4 regions of the Paenibacillus sp. PvR133 genome follow, and region 4 is predicted to be linked to each of the others. Evidence: riboswitches for the same ligand, from Rfam matches in the RefSeq annotation. Region 4 holds a riboswitch; each other region holds the start of a gene.
The links. Region 4 has a riboswitch for cyclic di-AMP ahead of JOE49_RS05965 (3D domain-containing protein). Riboswitches for the same ligand answer to the same signal wherever they lie in the genome.

Region 1 (7,273 bases), 1.5 Mb from region 4:
CTTGAGAAGCATCCACACCCAGTGTCTGGATTAACGGGTTACCTGTCTTTTCAGACACGTACGTAATAGATAGAAAAATAAGAAACAATACCATCATGGAGCTAAAAATAATCCAGCCCTGCTTACGATTACGGGCAAACAGTCCAAAGGTATACGGCAACGAAGCCGGCATTACCCACATTGCCAAAATTTCCAGCACGTTCGTCCAAGGACTTGGATTTTCAAAAGGATGCGCAGAGTTAGCTCCCGCATAACCGCCTCCATTCGTCCCCAAATGCTTGATGGACTCCAGAGAAGCAATGGGCCCCATAGAAATCTGCTGCTGTGTTCCGCTCAGCGTCGTAAGATCCGCCGTAGGCTGTAGCGTCTGTGGTACCTTCAATCCAACCAGCACCAGCGTAAGCACAAAGGCCAGCGGCAGGAAAATCCTTATAATGGCTTTAATAAAATCTTGAAAGAAATTGCCCATCCCTTCACCGCGCCGTGTCAATCCTCTCATAAAAGCCGCAGCAACCGCAAAACCGGAAGCAGCCGAAGTGAACATCATCATCGTGACGAACGCCATCTGTGTCAGATACGTAAGCCCGCTTTCTCCGCTATAATGTTGGAGATTCGTATTCGTCATAAAGCTGATTACCGTATTAAAAGCTAGTGATGCTTCCATATTACTGTTTCCAGCCGGATTACCAGGAAGCATTCCCTGTAAACGCAACAGCAAGTAGCTGATCGCCACAAGCACGACATTCGTTGCAATGAAACTCATAACATACGTAGTCCAACGCATGCTCTCCAGCTTCTTCAATCCTACTATCTTATAAATCAGCTTTTCTGTTCCGCCAAAAATCCGATCCGTCCGATTGGGTTCATTCGAGAATACATGATACATATAGGTGCCCACTGGCTTTACCAAGAGCAGCAATATGACGATCACAATTCCAATTTGAAGCAGCTCCATCCTTTATTCCTCCTTCAAAATGCTCCTGCGTTTGGAACAACAGACCTGCTTCCAGAGCACCAATTGTGTGCAAACCCGCTACCTATAATGCTTAATATTCAGATCTGTTGTTCCCGCCCGCTCTATCCCCTATAGCTGACTAGAACTTTTCAGGGTTCAGGAGTGCGTAGATTAAATACATAAACACAATAGCCGTAAGCCCAAGTATAACGATCATCCTCTTCGTCCTCCTTTAGAGGTCTGCGCATCACACCAGCGTACAAACAGCAGTATCACTCCATAACTCACAGCCATGACGAGCAGCATGTATATATCCATCATGTTTATACCCTCCGTATCGGTCCTCAGATCGCCATTCTTATTTGATCATAAAATCATAAAACAACTATGTTATAAGTGCTTATCCGTTCAGCAGAAAACCCACCTCTCCGTTCAATGTGTAGATCACATGATCCGCTCCCAATCCCCGATAAATTCCTTGTGGATTACAGCCGTGCGTAATAACATAGATCGATTCCGATGTTAGCGGCCGACATATTTGCAGGAAACGGCACGTCAGATTCAAGCTGTTCTCGAACAAATACACACTACCAATTTCTTTTTTTGGAAAATTCCATTTTCCCGCTTGCATGGTATTGATGCGGACAATGTGCTCCACACCCATTTTTTTGAGCTGTCGTTCCTCCTGGGCGCTATTCGTGAGAACTGCAAACGCCAATTTTTTGAAAATAAGCAATTTCACAAAACTTCTGCCCGCTTCATTCGGTGCAGTGACAATAATTAACCGACCTTCCATCAGTAGCTCCTCTCCCGGTATAAAAAGACAACAAAAAGAAGCCGAAGGAAAAAGGCTTTCCTCCGGCTTCTTACATATCCATGATAAAATAAACCATGGCTGCACACGGCGGTTTGTTGCCTCTCCCTGTACGCTTACGAGGTTAGCTGTCGGATTCGGACGTGAGAGTCGCCCTATTTCTGGCACTTGACCTGAAAATTCACCCCATGAGACACACGGCTTCCGAAGCCGTACAATCTCGATTGGTTCCCCCGCTTTTGCAACTGCAAAATTCAGCGCTATAGACATTTCGTTGTTGCTTCATTCAAGTTAATTTGAAATTACGTCTTGAATCATACACCCGCGCATGGAAGACTGTAAAGCTCAACTGCGGGGTTATAAATCGGCCTTTAGAGCCTAGGATATTAATAATAGCGCTTACAATGCAACTATGCTTCTCACAGCTCCTTCAATCTCTGTTTTTCATCCCTTTTCGAAAATGATAAGCATGTCAATATTGGCGTAGGGTAGAGCGTTTTTGGCCTTTTTTTGTAAAAAGAGAAGAAAATACGCTATATGTACCAGCTAAACACCGATTGAACCCGCTTTTATAAGAAGAAACACCTTAATTCGCTCCATTTGCGGTGCGATTTACTGTTTTGAACAAAATACGATTTTACAGCGGCTAAAGGCTTGATACAGCTTTTCCAGACTTGCAACCTTGCTTTTAATTGCTTACAATTTAATTGCTGAATATTGAATAAGGAGAGATACTATGACCGTTTATGAATATGATGCGCACACCCTGCAAGGGAAACAAATTCCGTTATCCACATATGAAGGGAACGTTCTGCTTATCGTGAACACTGCCAGCAAATGTGGGTTAACCCCCCAATACAAAGCGCTACAAGAGCTATATGACCAGTACCATGAACAGGGGCTCGAAATTTTGGGATTTCCCAGCAACCAATTTGCCAAACAAGAGCCAGGTTCCAGCGAGGAGATTTCCGAGTTTTGCCAGATCAATTATGGTGTTACCTTTCCGATGTTCGCCAAGACAGATGTCAATGGCGATCAAGCGCACCCCTTATTTCGTTACCTGACCCAAACTGCTCCGGGGGTATTAGGGTCCAAAGCGATCAAATGGAATTTTACTAAATTCTTAATTACACGAGAAGGTAACGTATTTAAGCGCTATGCACCGCAAACCACTCCAGATAAGCTGGCGGGAGATATAGAGAAGCTTTTGCAGCAAAACTGACATCCTTCTTTATCAGTTAATAAACGACCTATTGTCTACCGTTGCTTCTGTGGCTAAAGGATATAACGAAAAATGCTTAACAAAAAAAGCATCCCTTCACGTAAACCGTGTCAGGATGCTTTTTTAACTGAGTCTTGCATATAATGCGGTCGAGAGGACTCGAACCTCCACGGGCGTACGCCCACTACCCCCTCAAGATAGCGTGTCTGCCATTCCACCACGACCGCAAATCATAATGTAATGAGGCAACAGATTTATTATACTCTCTCATCAACTATTTGTAAACAAAAATATAATAATTATTTTATACGTTATTTTAACTAACATATATGAGCGATAAGAATATTTAATTTGACACAAAAGCTATTTAAATGTAAATATATATTACATATATTTCGAATTTTTTTCGTTATCCCCAAGTAAAAAGTAAAATAACATAACATAAGGATTCACTTCGAGGAGGCGAACCACCTTGCATAAAGGCAACCGCTTGCTGAACTATGCATTATTGTTGGACCCTTCCCTACCTGTTGGTGGCTTCACCCGTTTTAACGGACTGGAGAAACTATCGCGTAACGGACATTTGAACAGTCTACAAGACCTGGAACATTACATGCTGGATGATTTGTATCCTCAATTTACAACCGTTGACGGCATGGCTATCAAAAGTCTGTATGTCGCCATCCAGCAGAATGACAGTTGGCGGATCGCCCTCATTGATAAGATGCTGCATACCCAACGTCCCTCCTGGCAGCATGTGAAGGAGTTTCGTCTATCCGGTCAGCGTCTGCTCAAGCTCGCTAAGGCTCTTTATCCTTGGCTTGAATTTGACCAGTTGGAATCCATACTCATTCAATACAATGCGATTGGCACACTCGCTACCGTTCACACCTGGATTAACTTCCTCCTCGGAAACGATGTAGAACAGACCGTTCACGGCTATCTTAGCGCAGCGGTGTCCTTCTGTGTGGAAGATGCCTTCAAGCTACTCAATCCTCCTTATGAGGAAAAGAACCCTCTTATGGAGCGTATGACAAGCGAGCTCCTCTCTGCCTGGAAGAAGCTTAACCAACCTGAGCCAACTGCATCTCAGCGTCGCTTTCTTCACAGACATTGGTCCAGCTCCTACATCACTCTACCTCTTTATATGAGCCATAATAACCAATTGGATGAACCTAGACTGTTTTCCTCCTCAGGTCTATTCAAACGCCTTCCAGCATCTCCCTGATGCGTAGCTTCGCCAATGTGGTCACAACACGAAAAACACTCTGTCCCTTTCCTCAGGTGGCAGAGTGTTTTTTATCCACATATAATCGCAATTCACACCATTAGCAGACTCTAGACGGATTATCAGAACCACCTAGCACTTAATTAAGTAATTAATTCAACGAAAAGACGCATTTACGATTGTAAAAACACGTATAAAAGTGTATCATAGTGTCAGATGGTTAATTCTAACATGTTTACTGATGATTATTATAACACACCAATTATTCCGCAAGAATCCGTAAGGGGCGATTTCTCTTGAATAACAAAATGCCTGTCACCTCCTTCGGGTGGGCCATCAAACAACGGCTTGTCGAACTTCGACTGGATCAGAAAACATTTTGTGAGACACACAATATTCCGCCCTCACGCTTGTCCAATCTGATTCACGGCACCCGCAAAGCACAAAGGTACAGAAAACAAGTTTCTGCAATTCTGAACATCGACGATAACGATTATAAGGAGGCACCGCCACTCTAAACCCAACAAGCATTCCAGTTACATATAGGTCATTCCATATCACCAAGAAACCAAATAAACCCGTAAAACGAACCCCTCCAGGTCGTTTACGGGTTTTCAACCCAGACGATCTTTAGCCAAAAAATTATTCCGGCTTTGTTTTATCCTTCTCACTTTTTTGCTTACGATATTTCGCAAATTCAACATATTCTAAAATAAAATTCTGTTCTTCCGTCTCAAGATCTTCTGCCTGGCAATTCAGTGGCCCCATCACTCCAAAAAAATAAGCAGCCTTCTGCTCCTGAAGTACGCCTTCCCCTGGCTTAATCCCTTTCATTAACCAATCAAGCGATACATTAAAAAAGTCCGAAATCTGAATCAAATGGGTGGTACCCGGCGTTGTTTTACCTCTTCTCCAATCACCGAGATTCCCTGAACTGATTTTAAGTTTTTCGCAAAATGCCTTCTTGGTCATTCCGCGATCCTTAATCAAAGCTTCAATCCGCTGATAAATAGTTTGATCTCCCAAAATGTTTCCCCTCCGACACAGTAACTTTTTCTGAAATAATTTTCATTTTTCAGCCTTACTCATTAGTAATCCTCATCAAATCCTAAGCAACCATTACCCCATAGTAGAATTGCGCTGGTTTTTCTCTTTACGAAAGCGGGTAAATTCAATATACTCAAGTATAAAATTTCTTTCCGCCTCACTTAGCGGTTCCTCCTGGCAATTCAGTTGCCCTGAAGCGTCAAAAAAATAAGGGTCTTGCGACTCCTTCAGCACCTCACCCTGTACATCTCGACCCAGCATAATCCAATCCAGACTGGCATCAAAAAACGAAGCAATTTCAATGAGTTTATTCGTGCCCGGCGTCGTTTTTCCTCTTTTCCAATCCCCGAAGTTCCCTGTACTAATGCCTAACTGCTGGCAGAACGCCTTTTTCGTCATTCCCCGTTCCTTGATGAGTTCCTCAATGCGATGGTAAATAGATTGCATAGAAGTTCCTTCCTCCCTAGCAGGCTCTCAAATAACGATATCATGTTCTCTGTTCCCATTTCAAAGATCATGTATGCTAAAATTACCGAATTATGTATGTTGGTTTCCATTATACCACAACACGCAACAAAAACCGCCTGTTTTCCGAAGAAAGGGCGGTCTTTAAGCCAGTTCACTTACGCCAATCACGTAGCAGCGTTGTCGATTTTAAGTAAGATATGCTTCAATTCATTCAAAGTTTCACTCAGATGCAATAAATCTTCTTCTGGCAGATACACCAGTCTTTCTTGAATTTTATTGGAGAAGGTATGAAATACCTGTTCACAAAAAGCATCGCCTTCCTGTGTAATCGCCACATTCACGACTCTGCGATCCGAATCACACGACTGGCGGTCAGCCAACCCATGCTCCACCAGTTTGTCCAGAAGAGGAGTCATGTTCGGACGTGAGACATTGAGCTGTTTGGATAAATCAGATACCGTAGACAAGCGCACCTCACGCAGAAGCAGTAATACCTGAAAGTTATTAGGCGACAAGTGTAATGGTAAATCGAGCGGACCGTAGGTGAAAAATTTCTTCTTCACAATCGGAAACAAGCCCAAAATATTTTCTGATATATTTCCTAACAGTTGAGTGTCCATATTTTTCACCGTCACTTCATAAGTTTATACTTATCATTCTATAACATTATGGCACTATATTATACTATGGAATCATTATTTCATCATAATCATTACTTTATTACATCACTACACAAATAAAAAAAGCCTCTACCGCGAGAGACTTTTCCGTTTATTCCATTGATGCGGTCGAGAGGACTCGAACCTCCACGAGCGTACGCTCACTACCCCCTCAAGATAGCGTGTCTGCCATTCCACCACGACCGCATAACAAAATATAAATGGTGAGCCATGAAGGACTCGAACCTTCGACACCCTGATTAAAAGTCAGGTGCTCTACCAACTGAGCTAATGGCTCATGCTGTTCATCCAAGCTGTCCGCCATTAGACCAGACCTCAGGAATTTCCCTTAAGCATGCAACATGTAGTCTATAAAGACAACAATGACCCGTAGGGGATTCGAACCCCTGTTACCTCCGTGAAAGGGAGGTGTCTTAACCCCTTGACCAACGGGCCTTATTATTATGCGCCAACTTGGCGACAAGAAAGAGTATATCAAATAGAATAACGAATGGCAATACTTATTTCTAAAATTTTTAAAAAAGCAGTTTTTATAAGCACAAAATTCGCATTTACTTACAATACCTTATCTAAAATCACTAAAATCCTGAAAACAGCGATAAATGATTGCAATATCACTTGTATTTACTTATAATCACTTACGAGATACCGAAATAATTATATATCAGAGGAGCTTTTTATGTATCAGGAAGAACGAATGTTAAAAATCGTTGATTACTTACAGCTTCATAAGCGTATTTCGGTGGATGATATTTGTGAATTTTTTAATGTTTCACGAGATACGGCCCGTCGAGACCTCGTAAAACTTGAAGAGCATCAAAAAATTATTCGCACCCGCGGCGGCGCTCTTCTCCCTACA
Region 2 (7,273 bases), 100 kb from region 4:
AAGTCGGAATATGGCAACAGCCAGCTTTCGTCAGCATGCTCTTCATGCGGTTCATGTCTCTTTTTACTCACTGGAATCGCCATCCTTCTGGGTCATCGTAGCCCGTTCGGTCGGAGTCAGGAAGATCGTCAGTTTCTGACTGATGGCAATCGTCGATATCCCCGATTGAATGGAAAGCAGACCTTCGACCATCATTAATTTAAGCTCCACTTCTTTTTTGGATAACCGTTTGAGCTTGTTGGACATCGGATGCCACAGGACATAACCTGTAAAAATACCGAGCAACGTCGCAATGAAGGCTGCTGCAATGGCATGAGAAAGCTTTTCCATGTCACTAAGGTCGGCCAGAGCGGCGATCAGACCTACAACCGCACCGAGTACCCCGAGCGTTGGAGCGTACATACCAGCTTGAGAGAAGATCAGCGCGCCAGAGCGATGTCGGTCCTCGGTAGCATTGATATCCTCCATCAGAACGTCCCGTACGAATTCCTGATCATTTCCGTCAATAATCATTCGCATGCCGCCACGCATAAAGGGATCGTCGATTTCCTCTACCTTAGATTCCAAGGCGAGCAGACCTTCACGACGGGTAATGGATGCCCACTCGGTAAACGTACCGATGAGCTCTTTGCGGTCTAACAGTTTTTGTTCGGTGAAAATAACCTTGAACAGCTTCGGAATCCGTTTGATTTCTGCCATCGGGAAGGCCATAAATATACTCGCTGCCGTTCCGACGAAAATAATCATGTAAGCAGCGGGATTATTGACCAGATTGACGACCGGAGCGCCTTTTAAGATCATCCCGACGACCAGTGACACAATCCCGAGCACAAGTCCGATAATGGTTGAAATTTGCATGATACACCTCATCCATGAGAATAGATTTTGAATCCTTTCATGCCGCCGGGGTCGTCCTTGCCCCAAGCGCGTCATTACAAGACGGATTATAGTATTTATCGACAAAACTCTCTTTTTTGTTAAGTGCGAATTTCCGGTATAATAAGGTGATTATGTATTGAATGGCGGAACCATTGGAGGAAATGGCATGGGAGTAAAGCATGGGCGTGAGTATGAACAAATTTTGAACGATTTGACAGAGGCTGTGGGACGCATCCCAGACAGCTACGAATTTTTCGAGATGGAAGCAGAAGATTGGGACAGGCTGGACCCGGCGGGACGCCAGGAAGTCAATGAAGCTTTGGCAGAAGACTTATTTTATGCACTGGGTACAGAGCCCATAATCACTGTAGGCAGTGGCGTTGTGATCTATGAGCCGGAGCAGCATCGTATCTATGTACTCATTGGAGACGAGGAGCTGACGTCAGTCCCATTGATTTGAGGTCCGTCTTATGGATTTATCAACGGGGCCGTGGTAATATGTACACCAATATATCGTAGTTTTGGCCGTATTTAAGCGGTCGAAAGGCTTCCGTATAAACGGGGAGGAGTTCGTAACATGCCTTTTACACAAGAAGAGATTGAAGCACATCTGGAGAAACTGGAGGGCTGGGAACTGGAGGAAGGACGTTGGATCGTTCGGAAATATAATTTTTCCAGTTTTATGAAAGGGATTGCATTCGTGGATGAAGTTGCCGCTATATCTGAAGCATTCAATCATCATCCATTTATTACGATTGATTACAAGACCGTGACTCTGCGTTTGACCTCTTGGGACGACGGCGGTATTATGGCCGTGGATATTAAGGAAGCCCAACAATATAATGAAGCTTTTGAAAAAATGCGCAGCAGTCATTGAGCTTGTAATGATCTGTCGTATGATGATAAAAGCGCCTTCGCTATACAACATCGCGGTTGTATGCCGAAGGCGCTTTTATCATAGAACCTGGGTTTGGTGCTCGGGACGATATACCATACAAAAAAACGGTTTTTTGCCATCGGGAGTCTGGCGTTCATAGGTATCTGTAAGCTCAAATCCAGCCGCCTTGTAAGCCCGGATAGCGCGCCCATTCCAAGTGAGTACCTCTAGATCAATTTCATTCTTCGGGTTGCGTCGTTGGGCTTCCTCTGCAATGGCACGGACAAAATCAGAGCCTTTGCCATGTCCGCATCTTTCAGGATGCATTCCAAGACCTAGCCGGGTCACACCGATCATAGGAAAATATTGAGCAAATCCCGTCAGCTTATTCTCTTCATCCAGTACGGCAACATATTGCTCTTGGCGAAGCGTGGGACTTCCAAATTCGACTTCAAGCGCCTTCATTTGTTCCCAGGGGAGCCAACCGTATATATTATAAGGTGGATCATAGCGCCACTCACAGATTGCAGCCGCTTGATGCTCGTCCATCGGTACGATCCGATAGTTGGATATTGAGGCCGGCATGTGTTCTATCCTCCTTTTACAGGTACTTCAATCATTAACAACAGATTGTAGACAAGTTGCAGGGGAATGGCAAGCGTGTTTATTTCATACTCAAGTCGGGTATACATTCAATAAGAAGGATTTACTGCTCATATGCTCCCCCAGCGCTGACGGTAAAACCGACGATGTTCGCTAAAATTGAAACCTTTTGAGGCTTCAGTTCGTCAGTAATGATAATAATTGCTGATGTTGTGGACATAAAAAGCCGCAATTTGATTCCGGCCAGAATCAAATTGCGGCTAAGGTTAGCTTGCTGTGCGTTAGTTATTCTACGTTGTCGTCATCAGGAATTTCTGAAGCTACAGAATGGTAAGCGTCTGTGCTCATAATTCTTTTTGCACCGACATAGCGGTTAGCGTAATAATTTTCGTTCAGTGAGCTAACTACTACACCACGTGAAGTCGAGGAGTGGGCAAATTTCCCTTCACCTACGAAGATACCTACATGAGAAATGCCTCTTCCTGTGGTGTTGAAGAACACCAGGTCTCCAGGTCTCATTTCATCGCGGGATACAGAAGATCCCATTTTGAATTGTGATCCGGATTGATGCGGAAGTTTAATTCCCAGTTTGTTGAATACATACATTGTGAAGCCGGAGCAATCGAATCCCTCGAGTGTAGTGCCTCCGCTTCTGTAGCTCGTTCCTTTGGCATCTTGAATGACCTGGTCCATCTTAGAGTCTGCATATGCACTGCCGCCACCGAATGTAAAAGATGTAAAGGCAATGGCAAGACCCATAGCTGCGATCGTTAGCTTCTTCTTCAAAAAAAATATACCCCTTCCAATGCCTGCGAGGTTAGCTTAAGGATTCGGTAGAAGGTTCCCCTATGACCACTCTGTTGCGAGATCAATTCACCCAAACTGGTTCCCCCGCTTCCTAGGTGCCAGGAATTAGGCTTAACTTAAGATGTGCACCTTGGAGAGCAGTATTCACAATAACGTTATTTTTGAGATAAAGGTTACAATAAAGATTACAAAGTTGTTACTATCAGTTCACTGCGATTATTGTAACAAAGACGGCTGGCTTTGGCAAATGTTTCATTGCAAAAAGTTACAAAAAAAATCTGCTCCTAATGTCCCAGGAACAGATCTTGTTAACAGTATTCAGTTATGTGTCGTTTGCGCGGATATGAATCAAGATTTTTCGACAGACGGAAATGAAGTAAAAAACATAAAGGCAGGGCTTAGCTTCTACTGGAGATATCGGTATGCCATAGTCTGTACTGCGAACTGATATGCCACAGCCTGACCAGACTAGTAACAAAATGATACGATTGCTGGAGAATGAGCGCCAGCATACCAGTCCAAATCATCGCTATGGTGCCAAATAGACCGAAGACCAGCAGCACACAAGCACCGAGCAAAAGAGATATACCGACAGCTGGGAGGAGCTGGCGAAAGAAGGCGAGCAGGGACGATAGTATGGCGTGACCACCGACAGTCCCCAGTTGCATATACAGGATGCACTGCCGAATGAACCATCCGTAAGCCATCCACCCCATGGCATAGGGCAACAAATGAAGCAGGTAAGAGGGAGATTGAAGCGTTCCTGCTACAATAGGGTAGAGTCTCGGTACTACCCAAAAGGCGGGAAGCAGCAGCAGTCCCAACTCGATGGTGTAATACAACAACGACGACATGCCATGGCGTTTCATACCCTTGAAAAAGGACAGGCTTTGCGGTTCAGTCGCATCGGTATGCAGGCTTTGATATATTCCGGCTCTAATGAAGGGAGTGATCAGTATGCGTAGTACAGTCGCCCCTAGTAGTATCCACAAATACACATGTACTTCCCGGCTGTCCATCAGAGCAATCTGGCTCTCCATCCAAAACAAGGTCTGTCCCAGCTCGTTTTGACCCTGATCAGGATAACGGAGCAGTAGCGGGATAACGGCAGACTGCACCAGCCGATAGAGAAACACCCCCCACAGTAGTCGATACAGAAATAAAATGATAACGATATAGAATCGTATGCGCACCAGCGCCCAGCCCTCTTTTATAACAGTCCGCATCTATAGACACCTCACCATGACAGACTTCCAAGCAGTGTTTCTAACAGCTTGGTTACACTTACATTCCAACGGGTTTGTTGCTTTTCGTCCAATTCGGCTTTTAGGCTATTGTTAATGTGCTTGTTCTCCAGTGCAATGGTATATAGAGGATCAAGGGTTACATAGGAAACGGGAGAAGTACTTTTGATCCGAAAAGTTGTGCTTTTGCCCGCGCCGTCCCAAGCCTTGAATATCGTGGTACCATCCTTGAAGGTAAATTGGACAGGGATCTTGGGATAATCCGCCCCTTTTTTGCTGACCGTCACGACTGCTTCATATCCATTCTCCAGCTTTTGGTTCGTGATATGATCCACCGAAAAGTCCGCCATCTGGCCGTCATATACATACTGTTCAAAATAGTGGCTCCATGAGCGTCCGGTGGCTCTCTCCACGATACGTTGAAAATCCTGGGAGGATGGATGCTTGAATCGGTACGTCTGGACGTAGGTCCGCATAATCCGATCCATTTTTTTCATACCCACCTGACGTTCAATGCCCCGTAGTACCAGCTTGCCTCGAGAGTAGGCGTTTTGCGCGTACTCAGCAGCCGAGCCGTACTTCCATGACTCGCGGTTTAGCGGCTGTGGGGAGGCTATCTGTCCCGATTGTAATGGCAAGTTGGGGGTAAGCCCATATTCTTGCTCCATAAGCCGCTCCTCTGCATAGGAGGTGAAGCCTTCATCCAGCCACGGCTCCTCAAATTCGTTATTGGCTACCATTCCGTAGAAATATTGATGTCCAATCTCATGAACTAATGTTCGTTCCAGACTATAGCCAGGATTTAGATTACCCGCAGCAGCGGCTGTGATGAGTGTCGGATACTCCATACCGCCGGCTCCATTGCCTGATTTGGGTGGAACCACGATGGATAGGGTGGAATATGGATAAGGCCCGTACCATTTGCTGTAGTACGAAAGAGCGGCCTTCGCTGCGCTCATATAGCGCCCTTTGAGCTCCTTGTGCGACGGGTCAAGGTAGAGCTTGATTTTGACACCAGGGACTTCAGCAGAAGAAAAGGGTTCTTCTACGGTTACAAAGTTGGGTGAAGCGGACCAGGCAAAATCGTGTACATCATCGGCATAAAATTGATATATTTTTTGGCCGTTCTGTCGGACGGCACCACGGGTGGGAAATCCGGTCGCTGCTACGATATGAGTTTCAGGCACCCGAATCCGTACGCTGTAAATTCCAAAATCGGCATAAAACTCGGAGTTACCATGATACTGGTGGAGGTTCCAGCCCTCTTCGGCGCGTCCACGCTGCCCTGCAGTCTCGTAGACGCTGAGCTTCGGGAACCACTGTCCTGCCATTACAAAATCATCTGTCGCACCCATACGAGCGAAGATGGCGGGCAGTTTTACCTCAAACTTCATATATAATGTGATTTCTTCGCCACCTCGTACCGGCTTGGGTAGACGCACCTTCATGAGCGAACGGTCGCCTGCGTTACCGTCATCTGGCTGCACATATTGGATGCGGTGCATGAGAGATAAACCGTCTTCTGTTTTTAGTTCAGTCAGCGTCATGGAGCCAAAGCCGTCTTTGGGCATGGTGTCTTCGCGCAGCTTTCCACCGGATTCCTTCATAAAGGTGGTTTCCATGGAAGAGAAGGCATTCGGGTATAGATGAAGATACAGATCATTCACGGTTTTCTTGCCCGGATGCCTCCAGGTCAGTGTCTCAGTGCCTCGCAAAACCTGTCCTTTTTCCAGAGACACATCAATGTGGTACTCTACCACCCGTTTGCTGAGGATTTCTGTAGCGGGCTGTGGAGGGTTCTTGGGCAGGTCAGGCAGGATGTTTGCCCCTAGAGGCTTGCCCATATTTGGGGCAAGCGCAGACTCAGACAGAGAGCCGTATAGTGGTTGGCCTATGGACTGCGGGTCGGATTGCGATTGGGGCTGCCAGGCAAACCATAACGTCCCTGCGAGGAGACCGAGGGCTAGTGTAGACAATAAAACGATTTTAGTGCGTGCTGGGGTCATACAATGGATACCTCCCGTTGACAAGCATCTACAGCATGTATATGTTTGCTTTCAGGAGATTATTAGTTAAAATATTTATAGTGTAGAATGAGTGTGAAGACGGAAAATGGAGGTCTAGTGACGCATGAGTGAAAATCAGCCGGACGGCAAAAAACAGATTGCACTGAACATTGTCAGTGGCAAGAGTAAACATAAGGGTTTCGGCGCAGGCTCAATCGACCTGAACAGTATGTCCCCGGTCATCATTGACCGAGGAGAAGCGAAAATTGATATCGGTGCCATGCATGCCAAAAGTAAAGTAGAACGTGGTATCAAGTTCTCTACGAATAAAGAGGATGTACCGAATGGACGGCAGGTATGGCTCGTATGGGTAGCCGTGGATCGTACGCCCGAAGGACGTATGTACGGCGGCGCCACCGCCTGCGAGATGCTGATTGACGACGAAGCCAAACGCGGCTGGAAAATCCTCGCCGATCACGTCAACCGTATGGATTACGCGCTCAAGCGTCGTTTCATGCTGGATGATCTCGGCAGCGAAGATAGAGCAGCGCTTAAAAGCCTGCTAATTTCGCATAACGAGGAATGGTGGGACGCTTCGCCTGAGGAATTGAAGCAGGCGCTGGAAGGATAGGCCCAGCGTTAACGCAGTAAAAAAAGCAGCCACTTCTGTGGGCTGCTTTTTTTATTTATCTGAGTTGACACTAACCTTTTAGTAAGTAGTTGTCCTGAAAGTGCATACTTACATATTTGTAGCGCTCACTTTATACTCAAAAATAAATAATACTTAAGGAGGACAATTCTTTGAAAACTCTTGTTATCGTTACACATCCAAGCATCGAGGCATCTGTCATAAATAG
Region 3 (7,273 bases), 3.1 Mb from region 4:
GGCTAGATCTGGTAACGAGAGTGCTTGACGAAATCTTGTATTATGATGATATCCAGTTTGTCGTGCTGGGAACAGGGGATCCGGCTTTTGAGCATTGGTTCCGTGAGGCAGCGGGACGCTATCCACTGAAAATGTCGGCGCAGCTCGCTTTTAGCGAACCTCTGTCACGAAAAATATATGCGGCAAGCGATATGTATCTTATGCCATCAAGGTTCGAACCTTGTGGGATCAGCCAACTGCTGGCACTTCGTTATGGAAGTATCCCTATTGTACGAGAAACAGGGGGCCTTAATGATACTGTGCAGGCTTACAATGAATCCACAGGTGAAGGAAACGGATTTAGTTTCACGAACTACAATGCACATGATATGTTGAACACCATTCGTCGTGCTGTTCATTTTTATCGCCAATCTGAGCATTGGTCGAAGCTTACACAGACGGCTTTTGCAGGAGAATATAGTTGGGATGTTTCAGCCGAAGCGTATATGGATATTTACTATTTGCTAACAAAAACGGACTGAACAAATAGGAACACCCCAGTCATGTTAATGAAAAAGGGAATCCCTTTAGCCAAGTTTTCTGGCTGAGGAATTCCCTTTTTTACTATGATCAGTCGCCCCCACCACCACAGCTGCTTCCACATGAAGAGCCACTGCTACACGAAGAATGGCTACCAGAATCGCCTGAATCATGATGAGAAGAGCCTCCATGATGAGAACTGTCATGGGAGGAATGATGGTGCGAGTGATGTGTATCCCAGTTTGAACAGCCGCTTGCCGAGCTACAGCCGAATGAGCTAGCTAATACGGCATTACCTGAAGCATCCGGGTGCATGTGTATGGAAAATTGTTCAGGTTGATACCATGAATACCACACAACAGCTAATAACAAATAGTCGACCTGTAAATAGTTGACCTTAGGCAATTGCTTACCCTCAGGATCATCCACCGCTTTATTCACCCGCTCGTGCAGATGTTGTACAATCTTATGAACCGCTTGTTGGGCCTGCTGTGAAATAGCTATATCCTCCTGCGTATTCCAGCGGTCACCTGCTGGCTGCACGGAAGTTGTGAGTTTGTAATAGCGCGAAAGCTCGTCGCTCGGTAATGGATGATTAAAAAAAGTTCCCCACAAACTGGCGCTATAGCGGTTCCAGCCAAAGCATTCTACATACAACCAGTCAAACCACGCCCGCTCCTCAGGCATCGGCTGAGAGCCGCCGGAATGAGGCGCATGGTGAAGCATACGACCAAAAAAAGCTTCCGAGAATTGCTGATATTCGCGGGTAAACATCAACATTTCGTGCCATAATTCATCCATATCGCTACTGAACATAGGCACTCGATTCATAATCGCGCATAGCATAAAATATCGTTTTAGCTCATGCCAGCGCCAATCATATTCTTGCTCCGTCAGCTCAGGGTGGGCTTCGATTACACGACTCCTTACGCTATGAGCATAGGAGGCGGGAATGGATTGCTCCAGTAGCTGCATTAGCTCTGTAATCTCTGGATGACGCTCCTGCGCAAGGGACGAAGGGGATGGGGAGCTGAGGAAAAAAGCATTCCGGCTCCGTGTTTTTCTGTTTCCCCGGTTTCTGCGTATTGCACGGAATATAAACCAAAAAATGAAGAGGATCACCACAATAAACAACGTCCAAAAGCTGCTCATACTATCCATGATGGCTGACTACTCCTTTCTGAAAGAACACGGAATTAAGATTTAGCGTTCGTTATTCAGCAGAGCGAATTCTTTTTTTATCCGGGCTAGCAGTTCAGGATTCGTGATTACATCGCAAGCAGTCCATGCCAAAGTTCTCGCAGCCAGCAGCATTCCTTCCATGGCCCGGTCCTGCATCGCCAAATCGCGGAATTCTGGTGTATGCAAGGCATGCTTCTCGTCAATAACTTGAATGTAAGGATGGATAGCAGGGCAATGAAGCGATACATTTCCGATATCCATGGAGCCGTGATCTTCGCCTTCTGTTATATCTTCTTGTGAAATGCCAGCCTGCACCAAATTTGCGGTAAACGCATCGGAAAGTACACGGTTCGTGACCATTTCATCATAAGAAGTCTCATAATTGGAGGTCTCCAAACGACACCCGGCCTGTAAAGCAGCTCCTTCAGCAATTTGAATAACACGGCGAGTCAGCGGGTTCAGTTCTTGACGTGTAGTGGCTCTCACATAAAATTGGGCTGAGGCGTAATCAGGAATAATATTGGCTGCTTGCCCACCCTGATTAATGATCCCATGGATACGCACTGTACTTTTTACTTGTTGACGGAACGCATTGATGCCATTGAACGTTTGAATCACAGCGTCCAGCGCGTTAATGCCTTCGTGCGGGCTGGCAGCCGCGTGAGCAGATTGACCAAAAAATTCGAATTGTACAGCATCAATCGCCAGTGATTTGCCTGATTTTTCGTAACGGTCATAAGGATGCGTCATAAGTGCTATGTCGCAATCATCAAACAATCCGGCAGCGGCCATAGGGACCTTTGCACCGCGTGTTTCTTCGGCAGGTGTGCCATATACCCGTACTTCTCCACCAGTTTCGTCGATGATCGACTTGAGGCCGACGGCAGCACCAGTACTCATCATACATATCAAATGGTGCCCACAGGCGTGTCCTAGACCTTTCAGAGCGTCATATTCTGCCAGAAAAGCGACAACCGGCCCGGGTTTTGCAGCTTTGTAAGTTGCAATAAAGGCTGTTTCAATGCCCAATACAGGTGCCTGGACCTCAAATCCGTGAAAAACCAGTTCTTCTTTTAAACGGGCAGCGGCCAGAAATTCCTCGTTTCCAAGTTCAGGATTTGCGCCAATAAATAACGAAATGTCCTTAAACCGTGGGGCATGCTGCTCGATGGTCTGTTGAATGGTCTGTTTAAAATCCATGCTGAAAACTCCTTTATATAAGCTGTAATGTAGGTACTGCGTTAGGTATGCTGAAATTGTACTATAACATTCATTGCATAATCATGCATATTCATTTATAATGACACAATCTTATTTATTATAAAGAATTTAAGGAGAGAAAAAAAGATTGAAAAAGGCATATCGTTTTACCGCCCTGGTTTTGACGGCGGTTATCTTGCTGTTGACTGGTCTTCCCATGCTCAATGCATACGGAACGGAAGCAAAGCCACAGAAAAAACTTGTAGTGGGCATGAGTGCCGACTTTCCGCCGTATGAGTTTCATAAAGTCATTAACGGTAAGGATACCATTGTTGGGTTCGATGTGGATATCGCCAAGGAAATCGCCAAAGATTTGGATGCGGAGATGGTCCCTGAAGACATGAGTTTTGACTCTTTGCTGCCTGCTCTGCAAAGTGGTCGTGTAGACTTGGTACTGTCCGGTATGACACCAACGGATGAACGCAGAAAGAGTATTGATTTTTCGGATGTATACTATCGCTCCAAGCAAGTCATCATGGTACGCCCAGAGGATAAAGACAAATATCCGACGATGGATGCTTTGAAAGGCGAGAAGATCGGAGCACAAAAGGGAAGTATTCAGGAAGAGATTGCTCAAAAAGTGCCCAATGCCTCTGTAACTTCACTGGATAAAATATCTGACCTGGTACTCCAGCTGCGGACCCAGCGTGTGAACGCTGTCGTGATCGAAGATACGGTTGCTAAAGGATACACGTTAGACGGTACCGTAACCCTTGCCAAGGCTGTGCCTGAGGATGCGGGAGCAGAAACAGCTGTAGGTATCCGTAAAGGGAATGCAGAATTGCTTGCTTCTGTAAATAAAACGTTGGCTCGCCTGAAAGCAGACGGGTCGATTGAGAAGTTTTCCACGGAAGCGAGTGCACTTTCTGCGGATCGTCAGGTTTCTTCTAATAACATTGTAGATATTTTTTGGAAATACCGCAGTTTATACGCTACGGGTATCGGCTACACCTTGTTGCTGTCTGCGCTCGGAGTACTGTTCGGATTCATCATTGGTCTGATCATATCCTTGCTACGTATGAGTGGAGTACGCATCATTGAGTGGTTAGGTACCACTTATGTAGAGATACTGCGTGGCACACCTATGCTGGTGCAACTCATGATTATTCACTACGGGGTTGCTTTGACGCTGGGTGTCAATTTTACTCCACTCCAGTCTGGTATAATCACATTGTCTCTGAATAGCTCGGCATATCTGGCTGAAATTTTCCGTGCAGGTATCCAGGCAGTAGACCGTGGACAGATGGAGGCTGCCCGTTCATTGGGTATGGGACGAGGCAAAGCTATGCGTCATGTCATTTTGCCGCAAGCGTTTAAATCTATTTTGCCTGCTATCGGTAATGAGTTTATTACGATCATTAAAGAATCATCCATTATTTCGACCATTGGGATGGTGGATATTATGTATCAGGCCCAGGTCATTAAGAACATTACCTACGAAGGATTAAGTCCGTTCGTAATCGCAGCCGCTATTTATTTTGTAATGACATTCAGCTTGTCTAAGCTGCTGGGTTTATGGGAAAGGAAGTTGAGAGCCAGTGATCACCGTTAAACAACTGCGTAAATCGTTCGGCAAGAATGAGATTTTAAAAGGCATTGATATAGATATCGCCAAAGGTGAAGTCGTCGTCATCATCGGTCCCAGCGGTTCGGGGAAGAGTACGTTTTTGCGTTGTATGAATCTGCTAGAACAGCCTACGGACGGGGAGATTTTGTTTGAGGGCGAGCCGATTACAGCTCGTGGTCATAATATTAATGTAACCCGGGAGAAGATGGGGATGGTGTTCCAGCATTTTAATCTGTTCCCGCATAAAACAGTGTTGCAGAACCTGACGCTTGCACCAACGCAGGTTAGAAGACAGTCAGGGAAGGAAGCGGAAAAAATTGCGCTAGAACTCCTGCGTACCGTAGGGCTTGAGGATAAGAAGAATACCTATCCGAACCAGCTATCCGGTGGTCAGAAGCAACGTATTGCGATTGCGCGTGCTTTGGCCATGCAGCCGCACGTAATGCTGTTCGATGAGCCGACTTCTGCATTGGACCCTGAAATGGTTGGAGAGGTTCTGGATGTAATGAAGAAGCTCGCCGAAGGCGGCATGACCATGGTAATCGTGACGCATGAAATGGGCTTTGCCCGCGAGGTAGGCGATAGAATTATCTTTATGGATAACGGTCAAATTGTAGAGCAAGGTACACCAGAGCAGGTATTTGGTACTCCAAGCCATGATCGCACCCGTGATTTTCTTGCCAAAGTATTGTAAGAAAGTGCTGATATGAGCTATAAAAAAGCCCTCCGTTTGACGGAGGGCTTTTTCTTTTTTTGTCACCATTTCACCATATTTTCGTAACAAATATCGATTTCTTGGTGACAAAATTGTAACGAGTATAGTATGATGTTCAAGGTTCCCAACATTTTCATGCGGATAAGGTTACAAAATTGTGATATTATGCAGTAAGCCAAAACTTACCGGGACAGCATGCGGTTATGACAAACGCTGAATGCTGGGCCCAAACTATGGGAAGTGCGGGGGACGTAACAACGGCAGTCTTTCCGAAACGTCATAAGACGATATGGAATATGCCTAGGGGTGAATTGCACAAGCATAGGGCTTCTCCTGAGTCCGAATCCGACAGCTAACTTCGCAGGCATAACAGAGGAGGTACATATCTTTGAAACATCTAAAACATATTGGAAAAACCATGAAATTTGCGGTGCTTGCCGCAGCCATTGCAGGGCTGGCACAGACAGCTGGAGTAGCGGATGCTGCTTCGCTTCATACTGCCAAAGATGGCGATACCTTCTTTTTGCTTGCTCAACGTTATGGAGTATCAGTGGACGAGCTGACGAAGGCGAACCCAAACATTGCCTCTAACAATATATATGCAGGTCTGCAAATTAAGGTACCTGGTGAAAAAAGTGTGAATGCAGCTTCGGATTCGAAGCCTCAGCTTCTTACGGAGAAAGCACCAGCGAATGAGGGGCCAACGATTGAAGCGTGGGGCAAAACATTTAACTATAGCAAAATAGTTGACGTTAAGGCTACTGCGTATTCTGCCGCAGCCGATGAGAATGGTAAATGGGGAGCAGTGGACTACTACGGCAATCCGCTTAAACTAGGTACAATTGCGGTAGACCCGAACGTCATTCCGATGGGCACGAAAGTGCTGGTTACAGGCTATTCCCACCCAGGTTTGCCGGATCATTCTTTTGTAGCTGTCGCTCGCGATCAGGGCAGCGCCATTACAGGAAAACGGATTGATATCTTTATTCCTGGCAACAAATCATTTGTGAACGACTTTGGATTTCAAAATGTGAAGCTATACGTTATTGATAAATAGCATTATACGTATATACGGTTTAATTAAACATAATATATATTATGTAAACTTAATGCCTGTATCCTACCGCATATAACTAGGTCAGACTCTTATCAGGTCCTATCCATAAAAAAGGCTGTCTTGACGAGCAGAAAACTTCTGCTGGTAAGACAGCCTTTTTACGTTGCTTTAGCTTGTAGCTCAATCATAAACATATGGTTATTTCTGTTCCGATGTGTGGAGTAGCCGGGGGACTGTCACAAATTTGTAGCCCTTAGCTTTTAGAGAGTGAATTAGACCCGGCAGAGCTTGGACAGTGCCTTGCAAGTTGGAACTTTGACCTCCACCTGCGTGCATTAAAATAATAGAGCCAGGCCCAGTAGCTGGGATCACATTGCGCTGAATTTGTGTTTTACTTAGTCCCTTCCAGTCGAGAGAGTCTACATTCCAATTGACAATCATGTAGCCATGACGACGTGCCCACTGGATTTGAGGCTCCGTGATTTCACCGTAGGGTGGACGAATCAACTTGGGGCGAAAACCTGCGCTGGCTTGTAAAATACGTTCTGTTTTTGTAATCTGGTTGCGAAAGCGTTCTGGTGTGGCCTTCCTAAAATCCGGATGAGTATAGGAATGGTTTCCTATAGCATGGCCTTCACGGATAATACGGCGTATGATCCCCGGATGCTTTTCCGCACGGTGACCGACGATGAAAAATGTAGCTTTGATGCCATTGGCGTGTAATACGTCCAAAACCTGCGGCGTATACCTAGAATCGGGCACATCATCAAAGGTTAGGGCAATTTGGCGGGTGTGTGGGCCGCACATTTTAAAAATGTCCGCATGTTTTTTTCGCAGCATTGCTAATGTAGGAGTTGCTCGATCTGTGCTCTGTTGTACAGAAGAAGCAACAGCTGCTTCCTTGGGATGGGGCGTTCCGATGTTGGGAGGCGCATCCGCGTGAACGGGTAAACTTGAAAATGCTAGTAACAGT
Region 4 (7,273 bases):
GGCCGTGACAACAAAAATTGCGTCATTTCCACCAATCGTGAGCTTCTTTTAAGTTTTTTCACAACAATTCCTCGCGATCTATTCTCCTGCCGCCCGCTTTGTACAGTAAAGCACCGGCGGACTGGCCGGTTGCTGGCGGAATGTAAGTGATATAGTAAAATCCGAATATTTAATAGTAAATATATCATCTTCGTACGTATTTGTACAACAATTACCACTATAATAAGAAAAAAATATCTAAAATCAGGTCAAAAGTCGTACTGCATACACATCTTTACAAAACCCTCTTAGTCCGTTGTAAATCCGTGGCACTTTGGCTTCCTTCGATACCAGTCCGAACACTGTAGGTCCACTACCTGACATCAGCACACCATCTGCTCCTAAGCGGATCATGGAGCTTTTAAGATGCTCTACCTCTGGATACAGCTTTAGTGTTACATCCTCCAGTACATTCCCCAGCGCGTTGCATACATCGGTAAAAGAGGCGTTACGGATCGCATGCTCCATCTGGCGGGCAGACGGGTGGTGCGTAATCTGGTCTGCTTTGACACGATCATACACTTCAGCCGTCGACACATTAATCGGCGGCTTCGCAAGGATCACCCAGCATTGTGGCGGATTCGGAAGTGGCTTGAGCAGTTCTCCGCGTCCGCTCGCTAAAGCTGTACCCCCTGTAATACAGAAAGGTACATCTGAGCCCAGCTCAGCACCCAGCACCCTTAACTCTGCATCCGAGATGCCAAGCTTCCATAGCTTGTTCAGTCCACGCAGCGCTGCGGCAGCATCACTACTTCCACCTGCCAACCCTGCCGCCACTGGGATATGCTTATCCAGATGGATGTGGACGCCCGTAGACACGTTATAACGTTCTTTGATCAGACGCGCAGCCTGAAAAGCCAAGTTCTTTTCATCCAATGGTATGTACCCGGCTTGACTTGAAATAATAATGGTATCACGCGGTAACTCAGACATCGTCAATCGGTCAGACAGATCGACCATGGTCATAATCATTTCGACCTCGTGATAACCATCGTCCCGCTTACGTAGAACATCAAGCATTAAATTGATTTTCGCCGGTGCTTTTTCATATATTTTCAAGGCGTTCACCCACCTTCAACTTTTCCCTCAAGACAGCTTAACATATTATATCAGACTCAGCGTGTCAAGTCATGAGGTTCAAAAAAGCGGAGATGACCCGGTCTAATCCCGGATATCCCCGCTTTTCATCAGCACCACCGATGGCTACGATTTGCGGGAAGCTGCCTGCTCGGCAAGTTGGATAGCCCGCTTGACCATATTGCCCGCATCCTTGGCTTTAATGCCTCCCCAGCCTTCTTCCTTGACCGTGTCGTAAAATCCAAGATCTTTGGCCAGCTCGTACTTTAGCTCCTCCGACATGACACTCCGTCTTCTTCGGCTCATACATACGCCTCCTTCGGCAATGGAATAAGGAAGATCATTCCCGGCTTAGTATGTGCAGAGATGTCATGCTTCATCCTGCTCTGTATATACAAAACGGCCCCGTCATTTGAAATGACGAAGCCGTCGTTAAACCTGCGAAGCTGGTATAAATCACGAAATTAATTAAGGTGTTTCAAAATATTCGACTACACTTGTATGGGAGTCGGGATCATATACGCTGACTTCCACCGACTCGGTAAGAATGTCAGCATAGCTGTAGGAGACACGTTTAAACGTCTGTTGCTCCTGATCCAGCTTGACGATAAAAACAGAAGGGTACGTTTCTTCCAAGACACCAGTTCGTTCGACGGTCTTACGGCGTCCGCCGTTAGCCCGCAGCAAAATTTTTTGCCCTACATGTGCGTCGAGACTGCGTTTGATTTCCAACAGCGTATTTTTAGCCATTGCCTAACGACCACCTCTTTCCTTGTCCATTATAACGAATTTTAGAGGGATTGTCAAATCAAGCTAAATATTATAACAACACGAAAAATAAGTTGTCAATTTAATTTTTTGCGAACAGGAATAATTTATATAAAAAATGACAAAAAGCCTCTGAAAGCAGAGGCTTTTTGTTCAGATTAACCCTATTGGCACATTTGAATCCTAGATTGCGGAAGGCGTTACTTTAAGCGTAGACAAATTTTCAAGCTTCGGCAGGCCGATGCGATAGCTTCCCCTAGTTTCAATTCCACCCACTCCGCGGCTGCCACTGATTGTCTGGTGAAACAGGTCCCCCATGTTGACCGTATCACGGATCGAAGTAAAGGCCGCCTTGGCAGCCACGTAAACGGGGTCCAGCGCGTGAATCAGGATACGCCCTGGTGAGCTGGCGAAGTTCGCTCCCGCACGTAGCAGCGCCTCAAAATGGGACTGGCACGCCCCCGCTACAATCGTCAGCGAATCCAGATGACGTTCATATTGTCTTGCTACCTGAATCGCCGCCACAAAATTTTGCGAATTTTTATAACTTTTCAAGCTGTACAAATCGTAAGGCTGTGGCTGCTTCAGCACACCGTCATGTCCGGTAATGACTACGATATCCGGACGGATACGGGGAAGCAGTCGGTACAACGTGTCCGCCATTGCCGATTCGTGAACGTGATGTCCCTCTGCAGGAACACGGAGCTGTTCATATAAACTGAGACATTTTTTCAAATAGCCGGGATCTCCATCCAGATGAAGAACCTTTCCCGGCATTTCAAAATACGTTGACTCGACCGGATCACTCCAGTCCCCAACCAGAGCTGCCTGACTACGAGCAGCTTGCTGCTGGCGTGCCCGTTGCAACAGATTAAGAGACTCACCAGCCTTAATATGGGCCTGCTGAGTCTTACCGCTAATCTGGTCTGCAGGCACTCTGACCAGATCGTTCACTGGGGAATCGGCCAGCAGCCGAAATTCTATTCCCTTAATGATCGCTTTATCCCGCTGGATGTCCTCAACACGAAACGTGACATCTCCGCCGTACGATTTCCGAACGACCAAGTCTCCTAAACTCATCACACTGTATCACCCCTCCTATATCGTATGGGTGAATGCACAGTTTGGTTCCAGCTTAGGATATACCTGCCTCCAACAGCACAGCGCTGAGACGCGCAAATTCCTCAATACTTAGCGTTTCTCCTCGACGGGAGGGTTCAATACCAGCTTGTTGCAACAACGGCTCCAGCGTGTCCCTGTTCTCTTTGGTGAAGAAACGGCTTTTTAAGTTATTGGAAATGGTTTTACGACGCTGGGCAAAAGCAGCATGAACCACTTCAAAGAAATGCTTCTCATCCACCACTTCCACTGGAGGGGCTTCCCGTACACGCAACCGGATGACTGCAGACTCAACATTCGGCTGGGGAATAAATACTGTATTCGGCACAATACAGACTAATTCAGGTTCGCTGTAATATTGCACCGCAATGCTCAGGCTGCCGTAATCCTTCGTTCCAGGAGACGCAGCCATACGCTCAGCCACTTCTTTTTGGATCATAACGACGATATTCTCCAAAGGGAGCTTGTCCTCCAGCAGCCTCATCAGAATCGGTGTAGTAACGTAGTACGGCAGATTAGCCACGACACTTACTTTGCTCACGTCTGCAAAATCGGCTGCGAACACCTCGCGCAAATCCAGCTTCAACACATCTCCATGACGTACCTTCACATGCTCGTAAGGGGCCAACACTTCTTCGAGAATTGGCAGCAGCCGCTGGTCAATCTCGACAGCGGTAACTGCCTTGGCCGATTGGGCCAGCTTCTCGGTCAAAGCACCAATCCCAGGACCGATCTCAAGTGCGCCCTTCGTCTCATCCAATCCGGCAGCATTTACAATCTTATTGAGAATATTCTGATCAATCAGGAAATTTTGTCCCAAACTCTTTTTGAACGAAAAACCGTGCCGTTGAATAATGTCCTTCGTACGCCGCGGTGTTGCTATATCTTGAATCCCTGTCATACGGATATCACAATCCTTCACTTTCAATTTGTGCCAGCGCCCCGGCAAATTCCTCGCGGCTGATCTGAAATACAGAGAGCCGTTTATGTAGCTGCTTTCCGTTACAATAACCAATACCCAGCACATTCCCTAAGGCCATACGGCGTGCAGCAGCATTAGGATGGGTGATGAGTCCAGCATCAATCAGGTCCGCCCACTCAATCAGCGGGTCGGCGCCTTCCACTGTCGTATGGACCCGTGCAAGAGCGTGTCTGATCGCTTCCGGTGAGGCATTCTCCACGCCAATATCTCCTTTACGCGTCGCTTCTGCCTCGGGTATAAAGGCCTGCTTGCAGCCGGGTACCTTGGAAGCGATAATCTTACGGATGCGCTCCCCTGCATGATCGGGATCGGTTAAAATGATGACCCCCCGCCGCTCCTGCGCCAATGCAATTTTACGCAGCGTCATTTTATTAATGGCTGAGCCGCCAGTTTCTATCGTATCCGCTTCAACAGCGCGGCGAATGGCCACCGTATCATCCCGGCCCTCTACCACGATCACTTCCTTGATCATTTGCGTTTCCCTCCACTGCTACACAGCAAGCTATATTTATCTTTCCCTGCTTTTGAAAACAAAATAAGAAGAGGATATCCTCTTCTTAGCATGGCATAACTATGTTGTTAATACTATCGCATTGCCCTCAACATACACAACCTGTTTTAGTTGATTTCAGGCTTTATCGGTCCGATAACATAAACGGTTTTACCGTGCTTACGACCAAATTGGTTGGCTCGGCTCAAACTCTCATAATACACATCGATTTTGTGGCCTTTAATCGCGCCACCGGTATCCTCCGCACGGCGGAAGCCCACCCCTTCGATATATACCCACCAGCCGATTGGAATTACACTCGGATCGACCGCGATGGTGCGTCCTTCCGTGACACGTGCGCCGGATGCAGTACGTGTACCGATACCTGGCTCCTGTGAGGAATACGCCGTCATGGAGACATTTTGTAAAACTTTGCTATATTTAAAATTGATGCCTGCTTTACGGACAGCACTGCCCGAACTAACCGTTGTTGCCTTAACCGCATCATTGGGACCGACGGAAGCAGCCAGAACGACCGGTTTTTTCTTCGTTCCTACTGCAATGACTTTATCCACACGGTTCTGTGCAACTTCCTTGTTAACCAGCTGTTTGGATACCAACTTTCCATCATGATATACCTTTTGAACGTGCTGGACGACCACACCCGATTTGCCGCTTTGAATGACCCGATTATCGCCTTTATAAAGACTCGGATCGGCCGTTTTGATGACCTGATAAGGCACCTGTTTTTTCTGTTCGACCTGCTGTTTCTTCACACGGACGATTTTTATGTCCATGTTAGACGAAACAGAGGCATCCAACGCAGGATAAACTTTATCCGTTGATGATAATTTATAGCCCGAGGTACGAATGGCACCTTCTACTGTATTTTCTGTTGTGTACAGCTTTTTCGTCTCATTGCCTGAAGATACTTTGACTTGATTGGCACGTTTAATGACTACGCGATCGCCATCCTGTATTGCTCCATTTAGCGGCATGGAAACTGTATCATGCGGCTGAAGTGAAATGGAATGCTCGCTCAGCAAATCTTGAAGCTTGGATTCCCGGGTTTCTACCGCAGACGCCTTGCCATCGATGACAAAAAAGACTTGTTTTTTAGATTGCGTGTACATCAGAATTGAAATCATAATCGTTAGCGCGATTAGAAAAATAGCAACCAAAGCAGCCTGGCGCACATTCTCTTGCTTCCAACGCAATACGTAAGACATGCTGGATGAGCGTGACTCATGGGTATCCTTTTTTTGGAAAATGCCCATTTCCTCCGTCCTCCTTACATAGCCCGCCGTCTGGAGTAAGACATAGTTGAGATTTGACGTGACTATAACAGATTTTCTACAAGACAAGCCCAAACTGCGACTGTCCTGCACCATGTACCCGTCTTCGCGGCATGCTGTCCTCCCCTGTTTAACCACAGTATGATGACAGATTTTCTTTTATTCACAACAAAAAAAGCCAGAGAAAGAGACTAGAGAGCTCTTTCGTGGCTTCCGGCATGTGTGAATATGCGGGAAAACTCATGCACGAGATGGCTTCTCTCTTGTTACGCTTACGGGGTTAGCTGTCGGGTTCGGACGTAGAGAGTCGCCCTAGCTTGGGTCAACCGCTCATGGCGGTCGCCTTCACATTCACCCCGAAGACCCAGAAAGAAATCGAAATACGGCTCCTCCACCTATTCAATCCCATCCGGGGAAAGAATTTAGGTCGAGCCGGCTGGCGGAAGAGACGTTCCCTTCTTGCACATATGCCGGACGTACTGTAAGCCATATCGGTTCCCCCGTTCCCTGTAAAAGGGACTCAGCGAGACTGGTTCATGAAATGACTTGTTGATGTTTACATTCAAACAACAATTCACTGAAAAGATGATATCCTGTTTCTATGCATGTTGTAAAGCAGGTTTCAAGTACATTTTTTAAAATATTCGGTTAAAATATTGTAATATTCTCGAGTTTCCTGCAACAAATTCATGATTAGCTTCGTCTATCTCTTTATTTTGATCGATTTCTTCACTTTTTCATTGAATGTCAAATCGTTCCAGGGCATTTCGGGTCGTTATTGACACTAATTCCTCCACTGTAATCCCTTTGATTTGGGCTGCAGCCTCTGCTACCAGTCTCACATGTGCAGACTCATTTCGCTTCCCACGAAACGGATGAGGCGTCAGATAGGGAGCATCAGTTTCAATGAGCAGACGGTCCAGCGGCACCTGTGCGAGCACCTCTTTTGGCTGCTTGGCATTTTTGAACGTTATTGGACCACCGAAGGAAAGGTGAAATCCCATATCCAGCACCATTTTGGCAGTTTCCCAGCTACCCGAAAAGGAGTGCATGACTCCGCCAATCTCACTCGCTTTTTCCTCGCGCAAAATCTTAACAATATCTTCATGTGCATCCCGGTTATGGATAACAATGGGCATTTTGAGCTCACGAGCCAGACCAATTTGATTTCGAAACACCCGATGCTGCACATCCTTCGGTGATGTATCCCAATAATAATCCAGACCGATCTCTCCGATGGCTACAACCTTTTTATGACTGCATAACGATGCAATCCATTCTAGATCGCCCTCCTGCATTGTAATAGCATCCTGCGGATGCCATCCAACTGCCGCATAAATAAAATCATACGTCTCGGCCAATTTCATAGTGGATGGAATGGTCTCACGATTAAATCCGATATTGATCATCCGTGTTACTCCTGATTCGACAGCACGTGCTATAACTTCTTCACGATCTTCGTCAAATTGTGGCGCATCCAAGTGAGTATGAGTGTCGAATAAA

Region 1: linked by a shared signal. The riboswitch ahead of JOE49_RS12285 (hypothetical protein) and the one ahead of JOE49_RS05965 (3D domain-containing protein) in region 4 are both predicted to bind cyclic di-AMP.
Region 2: linked by a shared signal. The riboswitch ahead of JOE49_RS06360 (C40 family peptidase) and the one ahead of JOE49_RS05965 (3D domain-containing protein) in region 4 are both predicted to bind cyclic di-AMP.
Region 3: linked by a shared signal. The riboswitch ahead of JOE49_RS19360 (3D domain-containing protein) and the one ahead of JOE49_RS05965 (3D domain-containing protein) in region 4 are both predicted to bind cyclic di-AMP.

The regions. Positions count from the first base shown of each region.
Region 1 covers NZ_JAFIBS010000001.1:2,795,309-2,802,581, reverse strand. The annotation lists gene kdpA (potassium-transporting ATPase subunit KdpA) at 1-955, opposite strand, end outside; gene JOE49_RS26900 (potassium-transporting ATPase subunit F) at 1,095-1,172, opposite strand; gene JOE49_RS12285 (hypothetical protein) at 1,356-1,751, opposite strand; cyclic di-AMP (ydaO/yuaA leader) riboswitch at 1,867-2,039, opposite strand; gene JOE49_RS12280 (glutathione peroxidase) at 2,506-2,991, shown strand; tRNA gene JOE49_RS12275 (tRNA-Leu) at 3,136-3,218, opposite strand; gene JOE49_RS12270 (urease accessory protein UreF) at 3,482-4,219, shown strand; gene JOE49_RS12265 (Rha family transcriptional regulator) at 4,516-4,737, shown strand; gene JOE49_RS12260 (helix-turn-helix domain-containing protein) at 4,862-5,245, opposite strand; gene JOE49_RS12255 (helix-turn-helix domain-containing protein) at 5,339-5,713, opposite strand; gene JOE49_RS12250 (MarR family winged helix-turn-helix transcriptional regulator) at 5,899-6,354, opposite strand; tRNA gene JOE49_RS12245 (tRNA-Leu) at 6,518-6,600, opposite strand; tRNA gene JOE49_RS12240 (tRNA-Lys) at 6,616-6,691, opposite strand; tRNA gene JOE49_RS12235 (tRNA-Glu) at 6,778-6,849, opposite strand; gene JOE49_RS12230 (DeoR/GlpR family DNA-binding transcription regulator) at 7,094-7,273, shown strand, end outside.
Region 2 covers NZ_JAFIBS010000001.1:1,434,903-1,442,175, forward strand. The annotation lists gene motB (flagellar motor protein MotB) at 1-71, opposite strand, end outside; gene motA (flagellar motor stator protein MotA) at 64-858, opposite strand; gene JOE49_RS06345 (hypothetical protein) at 1,046-1,339, shown strand; gene JOE49_RS06350 (4a-hydroxytetrahydrobiopterin dehydratase) at 1,457-1,756, shown strand; gene JOE49_RS06355 (GNAT family N-acetyltransferase) at 1,835-2,341, opposite strand; gene JOE49_RS06360 (C40 family peptidase) at 2,645-3,145, opposite strand; cyclic di-AMP (ydaO/yuaA leader) riboswitch at 3,151-3,288, opposite strand; gene JOE49_RS06365 (hypothetical protein) at 3,565-4,392, opposite strand; gene JOE49_RS06370 (M1 family metallopeptidase) at 4,404-6,416, opposite strand; gene JOE49_RS06375 (YwhD family protein) at 6,541-7,047, shown strand; partial or broken gene JOE49_RS06380 (NAD(P)H-dependent oxidoreductase) at 7,218-7,273, shown strand, end outside.
Region 3 covers NZ_JAFIBS010000001.1:4,454,169-4,461,441, reverse strand. The annotation lists gene glgA (glycogen synthase GlgA) at 1-521, shown strand, start outside; gene JOE49_RS19380 (glycine-rich domain-containing protein) at 610-1,680, opposite strand; gene JOE49_RS19375 (M20 family metallopeptidase) at 1,723-2,901, opposite strand; gene JOE49_RS19370 (ABC transporter substrate-binding protein/permease) at 3,050-4,513, shown strand; gene JOE49_RS19365 (amino acid ABC transporter ATP-binding protein) at 4,500-5,222, shown strand; cyclic di-AMP (ydaO/yuaA leader) riboswitch at 5,457-5,625, shown strand; gene JOE49_RS19360 (3D domain-containing protein) at 5,632-6,300, shown strand; gene JOE49_RS19355 (polysaccharide deacetylase family protein) at 6,499-7,273, opposite strand, start outside.
Region 4 covers NZ_JAFIBS010000001.1:1,331,143-1,338,415, reverse strand. The annotation lists gene purR (pur operon repressor) at 1-62, opposite strand, end outside; gene ispE (4-(cytidine 5'-diphospho)-2-C-methyl-D-erythritol kinase) at 244-1,098, opposite strand; gene JOE49_RS05990 (small, acid-soluble spore protein, alpha/beta type) at 1,243-1,422, opposite strand; gene veg (biofilm formation stimulator Veg) at 1,585-1,866, opposite strand; gene yabG (sporulation peptidase YabG) at 2,068-2,964, opposite strand; gene rsmA (16S rRNA (adenine(1518)-N(6)/adenine(1519)-N(6))-dimethyltransferase RsmA) at 3,020-3,904, opposite strand; gene rnmV (ribonuclease M5) at 3,912-4,457, opposite strand; gene JOE49_RS05965 (3D domain-containing protein) at 4,604-5,752, opposite strand; cyclic di-AMP (ydaO/yuaA leader) riboswitch at 6,024-6,306, opposite strand; gene JOE49_RS05960 (TatD family hydrolase) at 6,508-7,273, opposite strand, start outside.